One region of the Streptomyces sp. NBC_00258 genome, then DNA from elsewhere that is predicted to be linked to it. Evidence: riboswitches for the same ligand, from Rfam matches in the RefSeq annotation. Region 1 holds a riboswitch; each other region holds the start of a gene.
What was found. Region 1 has a riboswitch for cobalamin ahead of OG718_RS47370 (CbtB domain-containing protein). Riboswitches for the same ligand answer to the same signal wherever they lie in the genome.

Region 1 (5,639 bases):
CGCACCGGGGGCGACACCACGGTCGGTACGTACGCCGACGCGGTGCGGCCCGCGCCGATGCGGCGGCCCAGCTCACGGGCGTCGTGCGGCCGCTGCTCGGGCTCCTTGGCCAGCAGGTCCAGGATGATCCGGTCCAGGAACTCGGGGAGCTCGGCGCGATGGCGGCGCGGCGGCTCGGGGGTCGTGTCCCGGTGGCCGACGAGGACCGCCCACGCGTCGTCGAGGTCGAACGGCGGCGCCCCGGTGGCGATCTCGTACAGAACGCAGCCGAAGGAGTAGAGGTCGCTGCGGTGGTCGACGTGGTCGCCGCCGATCTGCTCCGGCGACATGTAGTGCGGGGTGCCCATGGCGATGCCGGTACCGGTGAGTCTGGAGGTGAAGCCGATGTCGTGCCCGAGGCGGGCGATGCCGAAGTCGCAGATCTTCACCGTGCCGTCGCCGAGCCGCATGATGTTCGCGGGCTTCAGATCCCGGTGCACGATGCCCTGTTGGTGGGTGTACGCGAGGGCGGCGGCCGCCTGTTCGCCGATCTCCACTATGTCGGCGACGGGCAGCGGATGGTGTTTGTTGTCCTCGAGGAGCTGACTGAGATTGCGCCCGTCCAGCAGCTCCATCACCAGATAGAGCACGCCGTCCGACTCACCGAAGTCGTGGACGACGGTCACCCCACGGTGCTGGAGGGCCGCGGCCACCCGCGCCTCTCGGCGAAACCGCTCCCGCAGCACACGCGTGAACGAGTTGTCGTGGTGCTGGCCCAACGGTTTGAGGCACTTGACGGCGACCTGTCTGCCCAGGGACTCGTCCCGGGCACGCCACACCTCTCCCATCCCCCCTCGACCGATCAGGTCGAGCAACCGGTACCGGCCCTGGATCAGCCTGGTGTCCCCCATCTGCTGCGATCGCCCCCGTCGCTCGACCCCGCCCTCCCCTGGCCCGTCCAGTATGGCGAGCTATCGTCCGACTTTGTACGGGGCCGGGCGCGAGCCGGGGCCGAGCCGTGACATGGCGCGGATAATGTGTTTGGGCGGCAGTTGCCGGCGTAGACGTGCGGGAACACAGCGCAACACGGTGCCGGTGAGTCGCAGTTGCCTCGTCACCGTGCCGGGCGACCGTACGGATCTTCCGTACAACTCATGGGCGTACGGCGGCAGTGAGGCGTACGCCAGCTGCGCCACCCGCCGCCACACCAACGCGCGCGCCGGGACCAGCAGTGGATGGGTGGGCGGCCGCCGCAGGAAGTCGTCCACGTCCCGCGCCTCCGGTCCCACGGCCAGTTCAGGGCGTGTCTTTTCGAAGTACTCGGCCAGTTCTGCCTGGTCGGAGGGCACTTCGGCGGGATCGAGGCCCACCAGGCGTGCGCTGACGCGGTGTTCGTCGATGTAGCGGTCGGCCTGCGCGTCCGTCAGATGGAAACCGGAGCGGCGCATGATGTGCAGACAGGAGTCGACCTCGGCGCAGTGGACCCAGAGCAGCAGCCCGGGCTCGTCGATCCGGTACGTCTCCCCCGTGTCGGGGTCGGTCGCCGTGAGCATCGTGTGAATCTTCCGCACCCGCGCACCGGCCTTCTCAGCGGCCTCCTTCGTCCCGTACGTGGTGGTGCCGACGAAGTGGGCCGTGCGCATCAGCCGGCCCCACGCGTCCTTGCGGAAGTCGGAGTTCTGCATGACGCCGCGCACCGCGCGCGGATGCAGTGCCTGGAGGTAGAGCGCACGGACTCCGGCGACCCACATCATGGGGTCGGCATGCAGCTGCCAGGCGACGGACGATGGGCCGTAAAGTCCCGGGTCGCCGATGTGGTCCACATCCACACCGTCAGGCTAACGCCGCACCCTCGGCATACCCAGACCGATCCACGAGATGATTTCCCGCTGGATCTCGTTGTTGCCGCCGCCGAAGGTGAAGATCACGGCAGAGCGGTAGCCGCGTTCGAGTTCGCCGTGGAGCACGGCGCCCGCGGAGCCCTCCTTGAGGACACCGGCCACGGCTACGACCTCCATGAGCCAGGCGTAGGCGTCCCGCCGGGCCTCGGAGCCGTACACCTTGACGGCGGAGGCGTCCTGCGGAGTGAGCGTGCCCTCCTGGACGGCGTTCACCATCTGCCAGTTGAGGAGCTTCATCGCGTCGAGCTTCGTGTGGGTCTGGGCGAGGCGGCGGCGTACCCAGGGGAGATCGACGACGCGGCGGCCGTCCGCGAGCTTGGTCTCCATGGCCCAGCGCTGTACGTCGTGCAGGGCGCGGATGGCCATGGTGCCGTGCGCGGCGAGAGTGACCCGCTCGTGGTTGAGCTGGTTGGTGATCAGCCGCCAGCCCTTGTTCTCCTGGCCGACCCGTCGTGACGCGGGGACGCGGATGTTCTCGTAGTAGCTCGCGGTGGTGTCGTGCGAAGCGAGCGTGTTGATGATCGTGCAGGAGTAGCCGGGGTCGGAGGTCGGCACGAGAAGCATCGTGATGCCCTTGTGCGGCGGGGCGTCGGGGTCGGTGCGGACGGCGAGCCAGACCCAGTCGGCGGTGTCGCCGTTCGTCGTCCAGATCTTCTGGCCGTCGACCGTGTAGTGGCCGGTGTCCTCGTCGCCCTCCCTCACCGCCTTCGTCTTCAGGGCGGCCAGGTCCGTGCCCGCGTCGGGCTCGCTGTAGCCGATCGCGAAGTCGAGCTCGCCGGAGAGGATCTTCGGCAGGAAGTACCCCTTCTGCTCGTCGGTACCGAACTGCATGATCGTCGGCCCGACCGTGTTGAGCGCCATCAGCGGCAACGGAACGCCTGCCTGAGCGGCCTCGTCGAAGAAGATGAACTGTTCCATCGGGGTCAGACCGCGCCCGCCGTACTCCTTCGGCCAGCCCACGCCGAGCCAGCCGTCGGAGCCGAGTCGGCGGATGGTCTCGCGATAGAAGCGCTTCTGCGCCGCCGGGTCGCCGTAGCGGGCGTACACGTCGTCGGGGACCAACTCGGCGAAGTAGGCGCGTAGTTCGGTGCGCAACCGCTGCTGCTCCGGCGTGTATTCGAGATGCACGGCGCCTCCTGGCTCCCACTGGCCCGCTCGTTCGGCCACCCGGACCTGACGGCGCACACCGTAGAACGTGTTCCAGAAATTGGGAATGCCGGTGACGTACCCACCTGGACGTACGCGCCTACCGGACGCACTCGTGCGAAGGGGCCCCGGGAATGTGCTCCAGGGGCCCTTCGACGCGTGAACGGATCAGTGTGCGAACGGATCAGTGCGCGACGGGAGTTGCCCGCCCTTCGGCCGCCTTCTCGCCCTCGGCCCCCGCCGGCTCGGGAGCCAGCACGCGCTCCGCGAGCAGCCCGAAGACCAGGCCGTACGCGGTCCACAGGGTCACCTGGATGGCCAGGGTCGCCAGTCGGTACTGCCACAGCAAGGTGGCCGGGAAGCCCTCCGGCGCCTCGTTGAAGGAGGGCAGGAACGCGTACGCCAGGCCGACGGCCAGGACGAAGAACGCGCCCGCCGCGAGGGTGGCGTTCCAGTTGCCGAGGCGCGGTGCGAGACGTTTGCCGAGGATCACCGCGGCGACGGCCAGCAGCACGCTGAGCACGATCATGAGAAGGAACAGCGCGGTGCGCTGGTTGAGGGTGTCGGGGTCGCCGACGGCGGGCGGGTTCGCCGGGTACTTGAGGAACGGCACCAGGTAGACCGCGACCAGACCGGCGCCCGCCATCAGCAGCGCGCTGGCGCGCGGCCCGAAGCGGCCGATCCTGCCGAGGGCGAAGCAGTACGCGAGAGCGGCGATGCCGCCGAACGCGACCCCGTAGACGAGGACGCCGGTGGACAGGCCGCCGGTGGACTGCATGGCACGGGTGACGAGTTCCTCGCCGCCGTGTTCGTGGGCGTGGGCCTCCTCGAACGCGATGGCCTCGTCCACCCGGGGTTCGCCCAGGAAGTAGGCGACGACCAGGGCGAGCACACCCGCGGCAAGCCCCGCGAGCATGCCGCGCACCAGGAGATTTCTGACGGTGACGGAGTTCATTGGGTTGTTGTCCTGTCGGTTCTTTGTCGCCGTCAGTGGCAGGGGAAGCCGAGCAGGTGGCGGGCGTCGTGCACCCACTCGTGCACGCCTTCGCCGGAGACCAGGGAGGTGGCACCCTGTTCGGCGCCGACGAAGTAGAGCAGCACCAGCATGAGGATGCCGAGGAAGACCGCCCAGGGAGCGATCGCGCCGATCGGCAGCTTTGCGGGTACGTCGGGGGTGGTTACGGTCGGCTGAGCGACGGCGGACTGCGCCATGGCAGGACCTCCTGGGGGAACTCGCGTCCCATCTCGGTGGTGCACAGGACGACGGCCACGGGTCTGACTTGCTCGACCTCCGCCTCCCCTGGTGGGAGGCGGTTGTGCGGGGCTTACAGTGGCGCGACCGTGCCGGATTCTCACCGGCTTCCGTCGTACCGTCGTCAATATCGACGAGAAGGTACCGCGAAGCGGAGGCGCGGCCAAGGGCGCACGGAATGCCGGGGGCGCGCCGGTGCCCTGGTCACGCCCCCAATTCCCGGTACGGACAGGGGTGTTGAGCACGTGTGGAACGCGAGGACGGGCCGATGACCAGCCGAGTGATGTTGATCTCACCAGCGATGAGCGCGGCGTTGCGGGAGGCGCGTTTCGACGACGGATGCCCCGTCGATCCGGCCGGGCTGCGACTCGCCGAGGCGGCCGCGGGCTCGCTGCCGACCGCCGACCAGGTCCTGGTCTCGCCCACCGTTCGCTGCCGGGAGACGGCCGCCGCCCTCGGGCTCGACACCCTCGCCGTCACCGAACCGGAGCTGGCCGGCCTGGACGTGGGCCGCTGGCGCGGGGCGACCCTGGCCGAGGTGAGCACCGACGAACCGGAGGCGGTGGGACGCTGGCTCGCGGACCCGTCGTCCGCACCGCACGGCGGCGAGTCGGTGGTCGGCCTGTGCGAACGCGTCGCGAAGTGGCTGGAGGCGGTGGCGGATCCGGGTTCCGGACTTGGCTCCGGGGCTTCCGGCTCCGACTCCGACTCGGCTTCAACTTCTGCTTCAGCTTCAGCTTCAGGGCCAGGCTCCGTCCGAATCATCGCCGTCGTCGAGCCGGAGATCGTACGGGCCGGGGTGGTGCGGGCGCTGGGTGCCCCGGAGTCGGCGTTCTGGCGCGTCGACGTGCCGCCGTTGGTCGTGACGGAGTTCAGCGGGCGGGCCTCGCGCTGGAATGTGCGGGTCGGGCGGGCGCTCGGGAGGTAGGCCGCAGCGGGCGCTCGGGGGAGGTAGACCGCGGCGGGCGCCCGGCTGAACGGTTCCTCGGGACACGTCAGCTGTGCACGGGACTCGCCGCACGAGACCTCACCTCAGGAGGGCGAGAAACTCCGTGCAGGCGCGTGCGCAGTCACGGCAGGCCTCGGCGCCCTTCTCGGCGCCGGGGTTCCGGTCGAAGACCTCGGCGGTCTCCAGGCAGACGGCACGGCACCACTCCACCTGAGCGCGCATCCCCGCCTCGGCCTGCGTGACCTGCTCGGCCAGGGCGCGGCAGGTCGCGTCGCAGACCTCCGCGCACAGGATGCCCTTGCGCCGCAACTCCTGTTGGTCGTCGGGGCCGTCGAGTTCGGCGAGGCTCGCGTGCAGGGCGCAGACCCGTGCGCACTCGGTACAGGCCTGCGCACAGGCGAACCGGTCCTCG
Region 2 (5,639 bases), 6.1 Mb from region 1:
CCGGCGCATCGACCGTCAGCTCAGGGAGGCCGAGCAGGGACACCGCAAGGATCAGAAGTCCTCGTCGAAGCCGACGGAACCCTCCACCGCCACCTGGTACGCCGAAGGCCGGCGCTCGAAGAAGTTGGTCAGCTCCTGAACGCCCTGCAGCTCCATGAAGGAGAAGGGGTTCTCGGAGCCGTACACCGGAGCGAAGCCGAGGCGCGCCAGGCGCTGGTCGGCGACACACTCCAGGTACTGCCTCATCGAGTCGGTGTTCATGCCCGGAAGGCCGTCACCGCACAGGTCGCGCGCGAACTGCAGCTCGGCCTCGACGGCCTCCCGGAGCATGTCGGTGACCTGCTCCTGAAGCCGGTCGTCGAAGAGCTCCGGCTCCTCCTTGCGGACGGTGTCCACGACCTCGAAGGCGAAGCTCATGTGCATCGACTCGTCGCGGAACACCCAGTTGGTGCCCGTCGCCAGACCGTGCAGCAGACCCCGGCTGCGGAACCAGTAGACGTACGCGAAGGCACCGTAGAAGAACAGCCCCTCGATGCACGCGGCGAAGCAGATGAGGTTGAGCAGGAAGCGCCGGCGGTCGGCCTTCGTCTCCAGCCGGTCCAGCTTCTCCACCGAGTCCATCCACCTGAAGCAGAACTCGGCCTTCTCGCGGATGGACGGGATGCTCTCCACCGCGTCGAAGGCCGCGGCCCTGTCCTGAGGGTCGGGCAGATACGTGTCGAGCAGCGTCAGATAGAACTGGACGTGCACGGCCTCCTCGAAGAGCTGACGGCTCAGATACAGCCGCGCCTCGGGGGAGTTGATGTGCTTGTAGAGCGTCAGCACCAGGTTGTTCGACACGATCGAGTCGCCCGTCGCGAAGAACGCGACCAGCCGGCCGATCATGTGCTGCTCGCCCGGTGACAGCTTCGCCAGGTCGGTGACGTCCGAGTGGAGGTCGACCTCCTCGACGGTCCAGGTGTTCTTGATCGCGTCCCGGTAGCGCTCGTAGAAGTCCGGGTAGCGCATGGGACGCAGGGTCAGCTCGAAGCCCGGGTCGAGCAGGTTCTTCTGGACCTTCTCGGCGTTCTCTGTGTTCTCGGGAGCGGTGGTCATTACTGGCAGGCCTCGCAGGACTCGGGGTTCTCAAGGGAGCAGGCGACGGCGTCCTCGTCGGGAGTCGCCTGTACGGGAATGGGGGCGGCCGCGGCCGCGGAGGAACCCGCGGCACGGGCGATGCGCGTCGCCGGGCGCGAGCGCAGGTAGTACGTCGTCTTGAGCCCCGACTTCCAGGCGTACGCGTACATCGAGGAGAGCTTGCCGATGGTCGGCGTCTCCAGGAACAGGTTCAGCGACTGGGACTGGTCCAGGAACGGGGTCCGGGCGGCGGCCATGTCGATCAGGTCGCGCTGCGGGATCTCCCACGCAGTGCGGTACAGATCGCGCACGTCCTGCGGCACCCAGGTGAAGCCCTGCACCGAGCCGTTGGACTCGCGCAGCGCCTCCCGGGTCTGCGCGTCCCACACGCCGAGCTTCTTCAGCTCCGCCACCAGGTAGGAGTTGACCTGGAGGAACTCGCCGGAGAGGGTCTCGCGCTTGAAGAGGTTGGAGACCTGCGGCTCGATGCACTCGTAGACGCCCGCGATGGACGCGATCGTCGCGGTGGGCGCGATCGCGAGCAGCAGCGAGTTCCGCATGCCGACCGAGGTGATCCGCTCCCGCAGCGCGGCCCAGCGCTCCGGCCAGTTCAGCTCCACGTCGTAGTGGTCGGGGTGCAGCACGCCCTGCGCCGTACGGGTCTTCTCCCAGGCGGGCAGCGGGCCGTTGCGCTCGGCGAGATCGGCGGACGCCTCGTACGCGGCGAGCATGACGCGCTCGGCGATACGGGTGGAGAGCGCCTTGGCCTCGGCGGAGTCGAAGGGCATCCGCAGCTTGAAGAAGACGTCCTGCAGACCCATCGCGCCCAGGCCCACCGGCCGCCACTTGGCGTTGGACCGGCCCGCCTGCTCGGTCGGGTAGAAGTTGATGTCGACGACCCGGTCGAGGAAGGTGACGGCGGTACGGACGGTCGAGTCCAGCCGCTCCCAGTCGATGTCGCCCGTCGCCGTGTCCACGAACGCGCCGAGATTGACCGACCCGAGGTTGCAGACCGCCGTCTCGCCGTCGTCCGTGACCTCCAGGATCTCCGTGCAGAGGTTGGAGGAGTGGACCGTGTGGCCGGGCAGCGCGGTCTGGTTGGCGGTGCGGTTGGCGGCGTCCTTGAAGGTCATCCAGCCGTTGCCGGTCTGCGCGAGGGTGCGCATCATGCGGCCGTACAGATCGCGGGCCGGGATGGTCTTCTTGGCGAGCCCCCGGTCCTCAGCCTTGCGGTAGGCAGCGTCGAATTCCTCGCCCCACAGGTCGACCAGCTCGGGCACGTCGGCCGGCGAGAACAGCGACCAGACGCGGTCCTCGTTCACCCGGCGCATGAACTCGTCCGGGATCCAGTGCGCGAGGTTCAGGTTGTGCGTACGCCGGGCGTCCTCACCGGTGTTGTCGCGCAGCTCCAGGAACTCCTCGATGTCGGAGTGCCAGGTCTCCAGGTAGACCGCGGCCGCGCCCTTGCGCCGGCCGCCCTGGTTCACGGCGGCGACCGAGGCGTCGAGTGTCTTCAGGAACGGGACGATGCCGTTGGAGTGCCCGTTCGTCCCCCGGATCAGGGAACCGCGCGAGCGGACACGGGAGTACGCGATGCCGATGCCGCCCGCGTGCTTCGAGAGGCGGGCCACCTGGTGGTAGCGGTCGTAGATGGAGTCCAGCTCGTCCAGCGGGGAGTCGAGGAGGTAGCAGGACGACATCTGGGGGTGCCGCGTACCGGAGTTGAAGAGCGTGGGGGAGGACGGCAGGTAGTCGAGGCGGCTCATCAGCCGGTACAGGGCGGCCACTTCGTCGACCGAGCGGGACGTGTCGTCCTCGGCGAGGCCGCTCGCCACGCGCAGCATGAAGTGCTGGGGCGTCTCGATGACGGACCGCGTGATCGGGTGCCGCAGCAGATACCGGCTGTGCAGCGTGCGCAGGCCGAAGTAGCCGAAGCGGTCGTCGCCTTCGAGGTCGATCAGCGCGTCCAGACGGGCCGCGTGGGTCCGTACGAACTCGGCGGTGCGGTCGGCGATCAGGCCCTCGCGGTGGCCGACCGCGACGGACTCGGAGAAGGAGCGGACCCCCTGCGAGGCGGCCTCCTCGGCGATGCCGATCGTCAGCAGGCGGGCGGCCAGCTTCGAGTACACGGGGTCCTCGGAGATGAGGCCCGCGGCCGCCTCCGTGGCCAGCTCGCGCAGCTCCGCGGTGATCCCGTCGGCCCCGACGGAGGACCGGCCGCGCAGCGCGGCGGCGGCGACCCTGCCGGGATCGGCGTCGGGAAGGTCGGCGGTGAGGTCGGCCAGGGTCCGCAGCAACACGGTTCCCGGTCCGTCGGCCTCGGCCCTGTCCTGCTGGTACTGGGGCGCTTTCGCTGAGACCGGATCGGCTGGCGCGATGGTCACGTGGGGCTCTCCCTCGCTCGGCACGGAGCCTGCGGGGAGAGGGGTTCGGGGCACACGGGGGTACACGCTCTGCGCAGCGGTACGCCGCGTCCACCGGCCCACTCCGCGAGGCCCGGACGTCATGGCACCCGGGCCGGATGGCCTGGGCACGCTGTCGGCAGGTCCTCGGACTGACCAGGCGCACGGCTCTCCTCCAGGGACAGACATGCACAAGTACACCGTTGCGGGACAGTTCCGGATTTGCACCGGATTCCCCTGCGGCGACAGCGAGCATGAGCATACATCTTGTGCCGGGCTCGGGAAGCACCCCCACATGTTGTGTCGTGTCGGCTTCGGAGGGTGTCAGAGTGTCAACTCGTAGGTGAGCAGCATGATGTCGTCGAGGTCCGGGACCGGGTTCCAGTCGCGGTCGGGGGCGCGGGTGAAGCCGAGGCGTCCGTAGATGCGGTGGGCGCTGTGCATGGTGCGCTGGGTGGACAGCACGACGCGTACGCAGCCGTGCGTGGCCCGGGCGCGGTCGACGCAGGCGCGTACGAGGGCCTCGCCCGCTCCGTGCCCGCGGGCCTCCGTGGCGACCGCCAGCATCCGTATCTCGGCCTCGCCCTCGCGCGCGATGTCGGCCATCGGCCCGCCGGACGGGACGAAGGTCACGCCGCCGACGACCCGCTCGCCCGCCCCTGCCCCCAGCACGGCCACCAGCACGTCGGCGGCCGCGGCCCGCTTCGCGACGTCCCGCAGCTCGCCCAGATACTCGTCGCTCTCGCCGAAGTCGAGGAGCCCGTCCCCGAGATAGGCCTGCGCGGTGATCTCGCCCACAGCCTCGTACTCCTCGGGCCTCGCCCGCCTGATCACGATGTCCATGCCTGGCAGTGTGCCCGAGGGGTACGACGAGGGGCTGCCGAGTTTCTCGCGTACCGGTACCGGTACCGGCGTCGGGGGCGTCGCGCCGGTGCCAGGGACGTCCGAGGCGGCGGGCTCAGGCCACGGCCGGCCACTGCGGGAGGGTCGTGACGAAGTCCTTCGTGAAGTCGCGTGGGCCCGGGCCGAGGGCCACCCGGCCCGTGTGGCGGGTGCGGGCGGTCAGGGCGGGCGACTCGGTGTAGTAGTTCCGCTGGGCGGCCGCGGGGACGAACACGGTCTGGCCGCGGGTGAGTTCGCTGGCGCACTCGACGACGACCGCTCCCTCCGCGAGCGTCACGAACGACTCGTCCGCGCACACGCCCACGGCGAGCGGGTCGTGCAGCGGGCAGGAGTCGCCTCCGCCGTGGCGGCGGTAGGAGTCGGTGTAGACCCGCAGCAGCCGGGCCGCGAGCGCCGCGCCCGCCCCCGCCGCCTCCAGCGCGGCGAGGTCGGCGGGGCCGAACAGCCAGCGGTGCGAGGCGTCCAGGTCGACCATGGTGAACGGGATGCCGGAGGAGAGCACCACCTCGGCGGCGTCCGGGTCCGCCCACATGTTGAACTCGGCGACCGGGGTGATGTTGCCCGGCACCTGCGCGTTGCCGCCCATGAACACGAACTTCTTCACGCGGCGGGCGAAGGCCGGGTCCTCCAGGAGCGCGATGGCCACGTTGGTGAGCGGGCCGGTGGCGCACACGGTCAGCTCGCCCTCGTGCTCCCGGGAGAGCCGCAGCAGTGCCTGTGCGGAGGACTCCGTCAGGTGTGCGGCGGTCGAGTCGGGCAGCGTCTCGTGGCCGAGGCCCGCGGGGCCGTGGAAGTGGGCGGCGGCCGCGTACGGGAGGCGGGTGAGGGGGCGGGCCGCTCCGCGGTGGACCGGGACGGCGGTGTCGATGCGGAGGGCTCTCGCCAGGGCGCGGGCGTTGCGGTAGGTCTCCTCGGCCGGGAGGTTGCCGCCCACGGAGGTGTAGGCCCTGAGGTCCCATCTGCCTGTGCCGAGCAGGTACTGGAGAGCTACGGCGTCGTCTATGCCGGGATCACTGTCGAGGACGATCGGCGCGCTGGCGGTCACACCGACCAGCGTAACCGCGGGCTCCCTTGCCGCCAGGGGGAGTTGTCGCCCCCGCCGCCCCTACCCGTCCCGTCCCTGGGGGCTCCGCCCCCAGACCCCCGTATCGCGCTGAACGCGCTTGTCCTCAAACGCCGGACGGGCTGAAGATCAGCCCCTCCGGCGTTTGAGGAGCG
Region 3 (5,639 bases), 780 kb from region 1:
CCCACACCAGGAACACCGCTCCGGCGAGGGCGGTGACGGGCAGCAGCCTGGCGTGCCCGGACCCCACCAACGCCCTTGCGGCATGCGGCAGTACTAGGCCGACGAAGCCGATCGCGCCCGCCGAGCTGACGAGTGCGGCGGTCAGCAACGCCGTGGCACACAGCAGCACCAGTCGCGTACGGGCCACGGAGACCCCGAGCGTCGCGGCGGCGTCCTGGCCGAAGGCGAACGCGTCGAGCGTCCGCGCGTACCCGAGGCACACCAGCAGGGTCACCGCGAGCACCGCGAAGCACACCCAGACATCGGTCCAGCCGACCCCGCTCAGCGAACCGAGCAGCCAGAACAGCACCCCGCGGGTGGTCTCGGCGTCGGCGGCGGTCATCACGACGAAGGAGGTGAGCGCGGAGAAGAGCTGCATGGCGGCGACCCCGCTCAGCACCACACGGTCCGTCGCCCCGCCCAGCGTGTGGCTGAGCAGCAGCACGAGCCCGAACGACAGCACCGCGCCGAGGAACGCGCCCGCGGAGACGGAGACCAGCCCTCCGCCGATACCGAGGACGACCACGATCACGGCGCCTGTCGAGGCGCCCGAGGACACCCCGAGGACGAACGGGTCGGCGAGCGGGTTGCGCAGCAGGGACTGCATCACCGCACCGCACACGGCGAGTCCGGCCCCGCACACGGCCGCCAGGAGCGTGCGCGGCAGCCGCAGCTCCCAGACGATCCCGTCCCGGATCGGGGTCAACTCCGAGCTGCCCCAGCCGAGATGGGACGCGACCACGGACCAGACGTCGCCGACCCGGATGTCCGCGGGACCGATGGTGATCGCGAAGGCGACGGACACGAGGAGCAGGGCGACGCCCGCGGCGATGAGCAGTCCCAGACGCGGCCGTGTCACCCGGCGAGCCCGAACTCCCGCAGGGCGGAGGCGACTTGCTCGACGCCCTCGACCGTGCGGATGGTCGGGTTCATCGCCTGCCCGCTGAGCAGGACGTACCGCTTCTTCTTGACGGCGGTCATGTTCCTGGTGACCGGGTCGGACTCCAGGAACTCGATCTTCTTCTTCGCGGACTCGGCGGTCTGCGACTTGCGCGTCAGATCGCCGATGACGAGCACGTCGGGGTCGCGGTCGGCGACGGTCTCCCAGTTGATCTGGGGCCACTCCTCGTGCGTGTCGTCGAAGACGTTCTTCGCGCCGAGGGTCCGGGTGATGACGCCGGGCGCACCACAACAGCCCGCCATGTAGGGCGAGTCGGAGTTGGCGAACCAGTACAGGAGGGTGACGTCGGAGGCGTCGATCCCCGAAGTGGCCTTCTTCATCCGCTGTTTGAGATCGGCGACGAGTTGCTCGCCCCGCTTCTCGACGCCGAACACCTCGGCCAGGTCGCGCACTTCGCCGTAGATGGCGTCGATGCCGAGGGCCTTCTTCCGCGCGCCGTCGCCGCCCGAGGCGTTGTCCTTGCCGACGCAGTCGGAGGGCGAGACGTAAGCGGGCACACCGAGCTTCTCGAACTGCTCCCGGGTGGCCACGCCGCCCTTGCCGAGTGTCGACACGAACGAGGCGGCGACGAAGTCGGGATCGGCGTCCAGGACCCGTTCGAAGGAGGGATTGTTGTCGGCGATCCGCTCCACCTTCGCGTTCGCCTTCGCCAGGCCCTTCATCACCGGGTCGGTCCAGGTGGCGGTACCCGCCATACGGTCCGCGAGGCCGAGCGAGAGCATGATCTCGGTGGTGCCCTGGTTCAGGGAGACCGCCCGCTCGGGCGGGGACTCGACGCGTACGGTCTGTCCGCAGTTGTCGAGAGTGACGGCGGCCTTGGAGTCCGTGTCGGAGGACGAGTCCCCCGAACCGCAGCCGGTCAGCAGGAGAGCTCCGGACAGGACGAGGGCAGCGGGGCGGGCAAGACGTGCGACAGGCACGGGAGTTCCTCAGGCGTCGAGGGCTCGAACGCGGAGCCCGGTCGTACGGTGCTCCCCCGTCGGCACGTGACCGCGGAGGCCGCCAGCAGGTCTTCGGACTCGGGGTCACCCGGACGAGGCGCCTTCCCGGACCGTCGTTCCGATCCAGTGGCCGATGCCACGCCCGTCACCCTCACCGCTGCGCGTCAGCTCCGGATTCCCACCGGATTCCCTGACCCACGTACATGGGTTCGACTGGCCTCGGCAAGCTATCACGGCGGATGTCGCGGACCGGCGGGCGGACCTGCAGTGCGGCGCCCCATCGGCCGCTCCACCTGTTCCGGCGGTGTTCACGGCCACGCCACACCCCGGCTCACACCCCCGCCCCTGCGGCCTGAATGAGTGGTTCCGCTAGTTGAGTCTCTCGGAGGCACCGGAGGGCCGCCCCATGACCGGGACCGAAACAGCGGGGACCGCATCCACTCCCCCGCCCTCGCCCACACCCGCTTCCCCATCCCTGCCCCCGTCCCCATCGCCGTCTCCGTCTCCGTCTCCGTCTCCGTCCGCATCCTCGATCAACCGTCGTCGCTTTCTACTCGCGTCCGGTGCCGTCGCCGCGGGAGCGACCGGAGGAGCGGCTGCCGTCTTCCCACGGCAGCGCCCGGCCCCCTCCGCGCAGGCCGCCGCGGCGAGTGCCGCCCCGCAGCCGCCCCTCGCCACCCGAGCTGCCCGACGGCCGGCGCGACGCGCGGCCCCGTACGCGGCGACCACCCTGGAGACGACGGCCCGCCTCGGCGGCCGCGCGCACACCGGCGCCTACCGACGGCTGGTCTCTGGCCCCGGATGGCCCGTGGTCGTACGCGGGGATCTCGCGCCTGCCGCCACCGGCCGCCAGGACCGGCGCACACCGCTCGCGTGCTTCGTGCAGTTCACCGACCTGCACCTCACGGACGTACAGAACCCGCTGCGCACCGAGTTCCTGCGGTCGCGCAAGCCCTCCGCGTGGCGGGCCCAGGAGGCGCTGACGGTGGCGGGGGCGGTGGCGCTCGTGGAGCAGGTGAACGCGCTCGGCGAGGGGCCGCACACCGGCCTCGCGCCCGGGTTCGTGATGACGACGGGCGACAACGTCGACAACAACTCCGCGATCGAACTGGAGTGGTTCCTCACGCTGATGAGCGGCGGCAGGATCACTCCGAACACCGGGGACCCGTCGGTCTACGAAGGCGTCCAGAGCTCCGGCCTGCCCCTCTACTGGCACCCGGACGACGCGGCCCTGCGCGACCTGGACAAGCGGCGCGGGCTGCCCCGCATACCCGGCTTCCTCGATGCCGCGATACGGCCCGTGACCAGCCCGGGGCTCGACATCCCGTGGTACTCCACGGTCGGCAACCACGACGACATACCCGGCGGCTGTCTGTCACCCGCGCTGGGCGACGTCGCCGTCGGCTCCCGCAAGCTGCTGTCCGTCCCGGCCACGGACGCGGCCGCCTACGCGAAGGCGCTGCAGACCGGCGACGACCCCAAGAGCGAGGTGCTCTCGGCGATCCTGAAGCGGCACGCCTCCTCGGCGCGGACGGTGACGTCCGACGAACGGCGCCGGCTGTGCACCCCGCACGACTACCTGGCCGCGCATCTCGACCCCGCCCACGCCGGGGCGGGCCCGGTCGGCCACGGCTACACGGAGAACAACCTGGACGGCGACCGGATGTACTACACGTTCCGGGTGGCCGAGAACGTCATCGGCATCAGCATCGACACGACGTACCGCAGCGGCCACTACGAGGGCTCGCTGGGCACCGATCAGCTCCGCTGGCTGGAACGGACGCTGGCCGCGCACAGCTCCCGGTCCTACGACGCCGACGGCCGCCTCGTACGCAACGCCGGGGCCGACGACGCCCATGTCCTGGTCTTCAGCCACCACCACAGTCCGAGCATGACCCGCCGCCCCGACGCAGCCCGCACCGAGGAGCCGCGGCACGACGGTGCGGAGGTCCTCGCCCTGCTCCACCGGTTCCCGAACGTGGTGGCCTGGATCAACGGCCACAGCCATGTCAACCGGATCACGCCCCACGCGCACCCCACGCCCGCCCGGTCCTTCTGGGAGATCAACACCGCCTCCCACCTGGACTATCCGCACCACGCCCGCGTGATCGAGCTGGCCGACAACGGGGACGGCACGGTGTCCCTGTTCACCACCCTCGTCGAGTCCGCCGCCCCGCACCGCACCGACCCGGACCTCGCCGACCTGTCCGCGGTGGGCCTCGCCTCCCTGTACCGGGAGCTGTCGTACAACGCCCCCGACCTGGCCACGGGCATGGCGGCCGGCGTCCACGAGGGCTGGGCCGGCGGTCCCGGCGACCGCAACGCGGAACTGCTGGTGGCCGCCTCCGCGTCGCGCTGAGGCCGTCGCACCGAGGCCACCGCCCCGGCCCGAGCCCGGTGGCAGCCTCGGCGCGAGACCGGTGGCGGGGGAATCACCGCGCCGCGCTCGCTGTTGTCGCGCGCAGCAGCCCTCGTACGCATCCCAAGGAGGCCGACCGTGTACGGCGACCCGGCAACGATCCGCAAGATCCTCAGCGAGTCCGGCGACACCTGGGCGATCGTCGGCCTGTCGTCGAACGATCGGCGCGCCGCCTACGGAGTGGCGGACGTCCTCCAGCGCTACGGCAAGCGCATAGTCCCGGTCCACCCGAAGGCGGAGACGGTCCACGGCGAGAAGGGGTACGCCTCACTGAAGGACATCCCCTTCGACGTCGATGTCGTGGACGTGTTCGTCAACAGCGACCTCGCCGGCCCGGTGGCCGACGAGGCGGTCGCCATCGGCGCCAAGGCCGTCTGGTTCCAGCTCGGCGTCATCGACGAGGCCGCATACGACCGCACCCGCGCGGCCGGCCTCGACATGGTCATGGACCGCTGCCCGGCGATCGAGATCCCACGCCTGGGCTGACGACGGCACGGCCGACGCGACGCACCGGTGGGTGCGGGATGTGAACCCACAGATGTGAACCCACAGCGGAACAGGGGCAGTTGGGCCGGTTATTGGTCTAGGCCAAACCACCCTGCCCCAGTATCCTCATCCGTGGCCAGCGGCACACAATCCCCCCACCCAGGTTGCGTGCTGGCTCGGGCGACACCCACACAACCCTGCCCCAGGCAGCCGGGTGACTTCCCCACTCCCCGCCTCATGGAGGGTCACGGTGAAAGTTCACACCCGAAGCACGGCGTTCATCGGCACCATCTGCCTCGTCGCATCCCTCGCGTTGACCACGGCCTCCGCCGACGAGCCCGCCGCCCCGCGTCAGGCGGCGAAGGTCGCGCTCAAGGAAGTGGCCACAGCCCAGAACCCGATCGCCGGCACCGCCGGGCCCGGTGGCACGGTCTGGATAGCCGAACGCGCAGGCACGGTACGTGTCCTGGACGACAAGGGGCTCGGCGAGCCCGTCCTCGACATATCCGGCGAGACCACCACCGACGGCGAACGCGGCCTGCTGGGCATCGCGTTCGACAAGAGGTTCGCGCACTTCTACATCTCGTTCACGAACCTCGAAGGCACCAGCACCGTGGACGAGTTCGCCGTGCGGCACGGCAAGATCCGGCCGAACACCCGGCGCACCGTCATCACCCAGACGCAGCCCTACCCGAACCACAACGGCGGTGACATCGGGTTCGGCCCCGACGGCTACCTCTACATCGCGCTCGGCGACGGCGGCTCGGGCGGAGACCCGCACGGCAACGGACAG
Region 4 (5,639 bases), 1.6 Mb from region 1:
GTGCTTGGTCGGATAGGCGGTGAAGACCAGCGCGAGCTTCTTCTCCGCGTTCGGCTTGTGCTTCAACCGGGCGTGACGCACGGCGATCCCGGCGACCCGGGCGGCCCGCTCGGGGTCGGCGACGTACACCGGAACGTCGTCCGGACCCTGTTCCTTGAACGAGAACGGGACCGTGATGAGGCGTCCGTCGAACTCGGGGATCGCGACCTGCATCGCCGCGTCCATGGGGGAGAGGGCGGCGTCCGACCCGGCCCAGGCTGCCCGCGACGAGGTCAGGCAGAGCCCTTGCAGGACAGGGACGTTGAGGTCGGCGAGCGCGCCGATGTCCCAGGCCTCCTCGTCACCGCCCGCGGACGCCTGCGAGGCGTGCGTGCCACCGGCGGCGAGGACCGTGGCGACCAGCGCGTCGGCCGTGCCGAGGATCTCGTACAGGCCCGCGTCGGCGTCACGCAGCGAACCGCAGTACACGGCAAGGGCGTTGGCGCCCCGGGCCTCGATCGCGTCGCACAGGGTGTCCACGAAGGCGGTGTTGCCGCTCAGTTGGTGGGCCCGGTAGAAGAGCACGCCCACGGTCGGACGGCCCTCGACGTACGCGCGCTCGCCGTGGACCCCGAACTCGGGCATCTTCCGCGGCTCTTCGAACCCCTCGCCCGTCAGCAGCACGGTGTCGGAGAGGAAGCGGGCCAGCTCGGCCAGGTTCTCCGGGCCGCCCTCGACGAGATAGCGCAGCGCCTCCGCGACGACCCCGGCGGGCACGGACGACTCGGCCATCAGCTCCGCGTCGGGGACGGACTCCCCGCCGAGCAGCACGGTCGGAATACCGGACGCCTTGAGCGCGGCGAGCCCGTCCTCCCAGGCACGCTTGCCGCCCAGCAGCCGTACGACGGCGACGTCCGCGCCCCGGACCAGCGCGGGAAGCTCCTCCGCGACATCCACGCGGGTCGGATTGCCGATCCGGTACGCGGCGCCGGCGGCACGCGCCGCCAGCAGATCCGTGTCGGCGGTCGACAACAACAACACTGTGCTCATGCGGGCGCTCCCGGTGGAATGAAAGGCAGTCCTGTCGGCGCGCCGGACTCGATGAGCCGCCACAGCGCGTCCGTGTCCGCGTGTTCCTCGATCAGATCGCCGAGCCGGTCCAGCTGCTCCTCGCGCAGCGACCCGAACGACGTGTCGGCGGCCGGTACGAAGCGGCGCCCCGCGGCGGCCGCCACCTCGCGAAGGAAGGCCCGGCGGAAGCCGTCCGACTCCAGCGAGCCGTGCCAGTGCGTACCCCAGACCTCGCCGACCCGGCAGCCGTCCAGGAAGGGGGCCCCGCCGGTGACCTGGGCGACCCCGTGGTGGATCTCGTACCCCTCGACGGGCTCGCCGAGCGCCTCGCCGACGGGTCGCGTGAGGATCTTCTCCCGCGCGAACCGCACCCGCACGGGAAGGAGTCCGAGCCCGTCCACCTGGCCGGCGCGCGACTCGACCTCGTCCTCGATGTGCTCGCCGAGGATCTGGAAGCCGCCGCAGATGCCGAGGACGGGACGCCCCTCCGCAGCCCTTCTGGCGAGGGCGTCCGCGAGGCCGCGCTCCCGGAGCCACTCCAGGGCCCTGACCGTGCCCCGGGTGCCGGGCACGACGACGAGGTCCGCGTCGACGAGTTCCTCGGCCCGGTCCACGAACCGCACGACGACGCCCGGTTCGGCGGCCAGCGCGTCCACGTCCGTGAAGTTGGACATCAGCGGGATCGCGCAGACGGCCACCCGCAGGATGTCCTCGCCGACGGGGGAGGAGACCTCGGACTCGCGGACCGAGCCCCTCAGCGAGATCCGCAGCCCGTCCTCCTCGTCGATGCCCAGACCGTGCTGGAACGGCAGGACCCCGTACGTACGACGCCCGGTGAGGTTCTCGAGCATGTCGAGGCCGGGCTCCAGCAGGGACACGTCCCCGCGGAACTTGTTGACGAGGAACCCGGCGACGAACTCCTGGTCCTCGGGCGAGAGCAGCGCGACGGTCCCGAAGAAGGAGGCGAAGACACCCCCGCGGTCGATGTCGCCGACGACGAGCACGGGCAGCCGCGCGTTGCGCGCGATCCCCATGTTCACGATGTCCGTCCGCCGCAGATTGATCTCGGCGGGACTGCCCGCCCCCTCACAGATCACCGCGTCATACGTGCCCCGCAACTCGGCGAGGCACTCCAGGACGGTCCCGAGGAGCTGTTCCTGACGGCCGCCGTGATAGCCGCGGGCGCTCATCTCCCCGACGGGTCTGCCCATGAGGACGACCTGGCTGCTCCGGTCGCTGCCGGGCTTGAGCAGCACGGGATTCATCAGCGCGGTGGGCTCCACGCGCGCGGCCTGCGCCTGCATGGCCTGCGCCCGGCCGATCTCGGCGCCCTCCCGCGTGACGAACGAGTTGAGCGACATGTTCTGCGCCTTGAAGGGCGCGACCTTGACGCCCTGGCGCACCAGCCACCGGCAGATCCCGGCGGTCACGACGCTCTTGCCCGCGTCGGAGGTGGTGCCGGCGACGAGCAGGCCCCCACCTGTGCCCCCGCTCGTACCCCGGCTCATGACGTACGCCCCTTCGTGCGAAGGCCGTTGACGAGGAGCCGCCCGGCGACACTCACGCCGAGCGCGAGCCAGCCCACGCGCCGCGAGAGCCGTACGGCCCGCTCGATGTCGCCGACCTCCACGGCCCGCCCCTCGCCGTTGAGCACGGGCCGGTGCTCGACCCTTCCGGCGTACGAGAGCGTCCCGCCCAGCCGCACGCCGAGCGCCCCCGCGAACGAGGCCTCGACGGGCCCGGCGTTGGGGCTCGGATGCTTGGCGGCGTCGGCACGCCAGGCGCGTACGGCCCCGCGCGGATCGGTTCCCGCGACGGCCGCGAGGACGGCGGTGAGCCGCGCTCCCGGCCACCCCGCGACGTCGTCGAGCCGCGCGGAGGCCCACCCGTACCGCCGGTACTTGGCGGACCTGTGCCCGACCATCGCGTCGAGCGTGTTCACGGCACGGAATCCGACGAGCCCCGGCACACCGGCCGCGGCACCCCACACGAAGGCGCCCACGACGGCGTCGGAGGTGTTCTCGGCGACGGACTCCACGACGGCCCGGGCGATCCCGTCGGCGTCCAGCGCCTGCGGATCCCGCCCGCAGAGATGAGGCAGCCGCTCCCGGGCCACCTCGACGTCCCCGGCGGCGAGCGCCCCGCCGACGGCCCGGGCCTCACGCCCGAGCGAAGTCCCGCCGACGACGGACCAGGTGGCGGTGGCGGTCAACGCGACGGACGCGACGCGCGAGGCACGCACGGAGCGGGCGGCGAGCGCCGCGAGTCCGGTGGCACCGCCCACGCAGACGGCGGTGTGCAGCGCACCCCACCCCCGGTGGTCCCGCCACAGCACCCGCTCCACGGCGCCCGCGGTCCGTCCGAACGCGGCGACCGGATGCCCCCGGCGGGGATCGCCGAGCAGCAGGTCACCGAGGAGGCCGGCGGCGGCGCCGTACGCGAAGACGCGATCGGCACTCATCGGTTCAGCCGACCGTCAGGTCGGGTACAACCGTCGCTCGAAAGGCACTTGGGCAGCCGCGCATGGCGATTTGTCCTCACTCAGGGTGTCCACGCCCTGGTTCGACGAGACCGACGGCGAGAGTTCCTGGCTCCCGGGGGATCGATTCCCCGGTAACAGTGGCGGGACCGCGCCGGATTCGCACCGGCTTCCTCTCCTGCCGCCGTACATGGCTCCGGCAGTCCACCACGCCCACGAACACCCGTCAACTTGCTGTTGACCTGCGACGGGAGAGTGTGCTGAGGCCCACACACGGACACGACTCCGCCCCGCCGACCGGGGGGTCGGCGGGGCGGAGTCGTGAGGTGCGGAGGCGCTGTACGCGTCAGGCGACGATCAGATAGATCCCGTACGTCACCGCCGCCGCGCACGCGGCGAAGCAGGCGTACGCGCCCGTGACCGCGAGGGTCGCTGTGCCGCCCTGGGCGGAGGCGGACTCGCGCTTGGAGAGGCCGACGATGCCGAGGGTGAAGAGGCCCACGAGGGCGACGGTGACGATGAGGCTGACTCCGAAGACGGAGCCGAGGGCTGCCCAGTCGATCTTCATGCTGTGGGTTCCTTACACCGTGGCCGGGCGGGCGGGCTCGGTGGCGTCCGGGCCCGGGATGGTGGTCTTGAACTCGTCGGCCGTGGCGACCGTGCCCGCAGGCGGCGGGGTGACGGCGGCGATGGCGGTGGTCACGACGCCCGCGGGCTCGCCTTCGACGTCGTTCACGTTGTCGCGGGTGACCGGCTGGCGGCGGGAGAGGACCCAGATGACCGCCGAGCCCGCGACCAGCAGCGCGCCGGTGAGGACGATGCCCCAGGTGCCCTGCTTGGTGAGGAACTCGGCGCCCGCGCCTACCAGACCGGCGGCGGGCAGCGTGAGGCCCCAAGCGATGAACATACGGGTCGCGGTCGACCAGCGGACGACGCCGCCCTTGCGGCCGAGGCCCGAGCCCATCACGGCGCCGGAGCAGGACTGGGTGGTGGAGAGCGAGAAGCCGAGGTGCGAGGAGGCCAGGATGACCGTCGCGGCACTGGTCTGGGCGGCGAAGCCCTGCGGCGGCGCGAGGTCGGTGAGGCCCTTGCCCATGGTGCGGATGATGCGCCAGCCGCCCAGGTAGGTGCCGAGCGCTATGGCGATACCGGCCGAGACGATGACCCACATGGGAGGGTTCGACCCGGGCGCGATCACACCGCCGGTGACCAGGGCGAGCGTGATGATGCCCATGGTCTTCTGCGCGTCGTTCGTGCCGTGGGCCAGCGAGACCAGGCCCGCGGAGGTGATCTGACCCGCGCGATAGCCCTTGGAGGTGGCCTGCTCACCCGCCTTGTTGCTGATGCGGTACGTCAGCCGGGTGGCGAGCATCGCGGCGAGACCGGCCACCAACGGCGCGGCGATCGCGGGAAGCAGGACCTTGGTGACGACGGTCGAACCGTTCACCGACGACCAGCCGGCCGACATGACCGCGGCGCCGATCAGACCGCCGAACAGTGCGTGGGAGGAGCTGGAGGGCAGACCCAGGAGCCAGGTCAGGAGATTCCACAGAATGGCGCCGACGAGCGCCGCGAAGATCACTTCGGTGCGGATGCCCTCTTCGTTGATGATGCCGCCGGAGATCGTCTTGGCGACCTCCACGGAGAGGAACGCACCGACGAGGTTCAGCACGGCGGACATGGCCACCGCCGTCTTGGGCTTCAGGGCACCGGTCGAGATGGTCGTCGCCATCGCGTTGGCTGTGTCGTGGAAACCGTTCGTGAAATCGAACACGAGAGCGGTAACGATCACGATTCCGAGGAGGAGCGTGATGTGTTCCATTTACCCAGGCTTCTCTTGGACGTCAGTGGCACAGGGACCGTAGGTAACCTGGATGAACGGAAGATGAACTGGGGTGGGCGACAGGGTGGCCCTATAGAGGTGCCGCCACTCCGCTTGTGTCGGAGCGGCGGCGAGAGCCATCGAACAGAGGCGGAATTCAGGGGTCCGCTACCCCCGCTGTCCCCTTGCGAACGCCCTGAGCTGATTCAGGGATCCGTTGAAGAGATTCTGGTCACCTGGCAGGCTGCCGCCGTTGTCGTACTGCCAGAAGGTCCAGAAGTTCCAGCC

Region 2: linked by a shared signal. The riboswitch ahead of OG718_RS20330 (ribonucleoside-diphosphate reductase subunit alpha) and the one ahead of OG718_RS47370 (CbtB domain-containing protein) in region 1 are both predicted to bind cobalamin.
Region 3: linked by a shared signal. The riboswitch ahead of OG718_RS44025 (ABC transporter substrate-binding protein) and the one ahead of OG718_RS47370 (CbtB domain-containing protein) in region 1 are both predicted to bind cobalamin.
Region 4: linked by a shared signal. The riboswitch ahead of OG718_RS40500 (cobalamin biosynthesis protein) and the one ahead of OG718_RS47370 (CbtB domain-containing protein) in region 1 are both predicted to bind cobalamin.

The regions. Positions count from the first base shown of each region.
Region 1 is NZ_CP108081.1:10,660,205-10,665,843, reverse strand. Features, by position in the region: gene OG718_RS47390 (serine/threonine-protein kinase) at 1-890, opposite strand, end outside; gene OG718_RS47385 (oxygenase MpaB family protein) at 951-1,733, opposite strand; gene OG718_RS47380 (acyl-CoA dehydrogenase family protein) at 1,818-3,008, opposite strand; gene OG718_RS47375 (CbtA family protein) at 3,211-3,981, opposite strand; gene OG718_RS47370 (CbtB domain-containing protein) at 4,014-4,238, opposite strand; cobalamin riboswitch at 4,275-4,416, opposite strand; gene OG718_RS47365 (histidine phosphatase family protein) at 4,547-5,206, shown strand; gene OG718_RS47360 (four-helix bundle copper-binding protein) at 5,306-5,639, opposite strand, start outside.
Region 2 is NZ_CP108081.1:4,590,568-4,596,206, reverse strand. Features, by position in the region: gene OG718_RS20340 (hypothetical protein) at 1-139, shown strand, start outside; gene OG718_RS20335 (ribonucleotide-diphosphate reductase subunit beta) at 52-1,095, opposite strand; gene OG718_RS20330 (ribonucleoside-diphosphate reductase subunit alpha) at 1,095-3,500, opposite strand; cobalamin riboswitch at 3,640-3,780, opposite strand; gene OG718_RS20325 (GNAT family N-acetyltransferase) at 3,843-4,361, opposite strand; gene OG718_RS20320 (nucleoside hydrolase) at 4,477-5,466, opposite strand.
Region 3 is NZ_CP108081.1:9,884,115-9,889,753, reverse strand. Features, by position in the region: gene OG718_RS44030 (FecCD family ABC transporter permease) at 1-898, opposite strand, end outside; gene OG718_RS44025 (ABC transporter substrate-binding protein) at 895-1,920, opposite strand; cobalamin riboswitch at 1,988-2,174, opposite strand; gene OG718_RS44020 (TIGR03767 family metallophosphoesterase) at 2,348-4,300, shown strand; gene OG718_RS44015 (CoA-binding protein) at 4,439-4,846, shown strand; gene OG718_RS44010 (PQQ-dependent sugar dehydrogenase) at 5,097-5,639, shown strand, end outside.
Region 4 is NZ_CP108081.1:9,092,183-9,097,821, forward strand. Features, by position in the region: gene cobN (cobaltochelatase subunit CobN) at 1-1,029, opposite strand, end outside; gene OG718_RS40495 (cobyric acid synthase) at 1,026-2,558, opposite strand; gene OG718_RS40500 (cobalamin biosynthesis protein) at 2,555-3,511, opposite strand; cobalamin riboswitch at 3,610-3,753, opposite strand; gene OG718_RS40505 (hypothetical protein) at 3,876-4,097, opposite strand; gene OG718_RS40510 (inorganic phosphate transporter) at 4,110-5,351, opposite strand; gene OG718_RS40515 (lysozyme) at 5,520-5,639, opposite strand, start outside.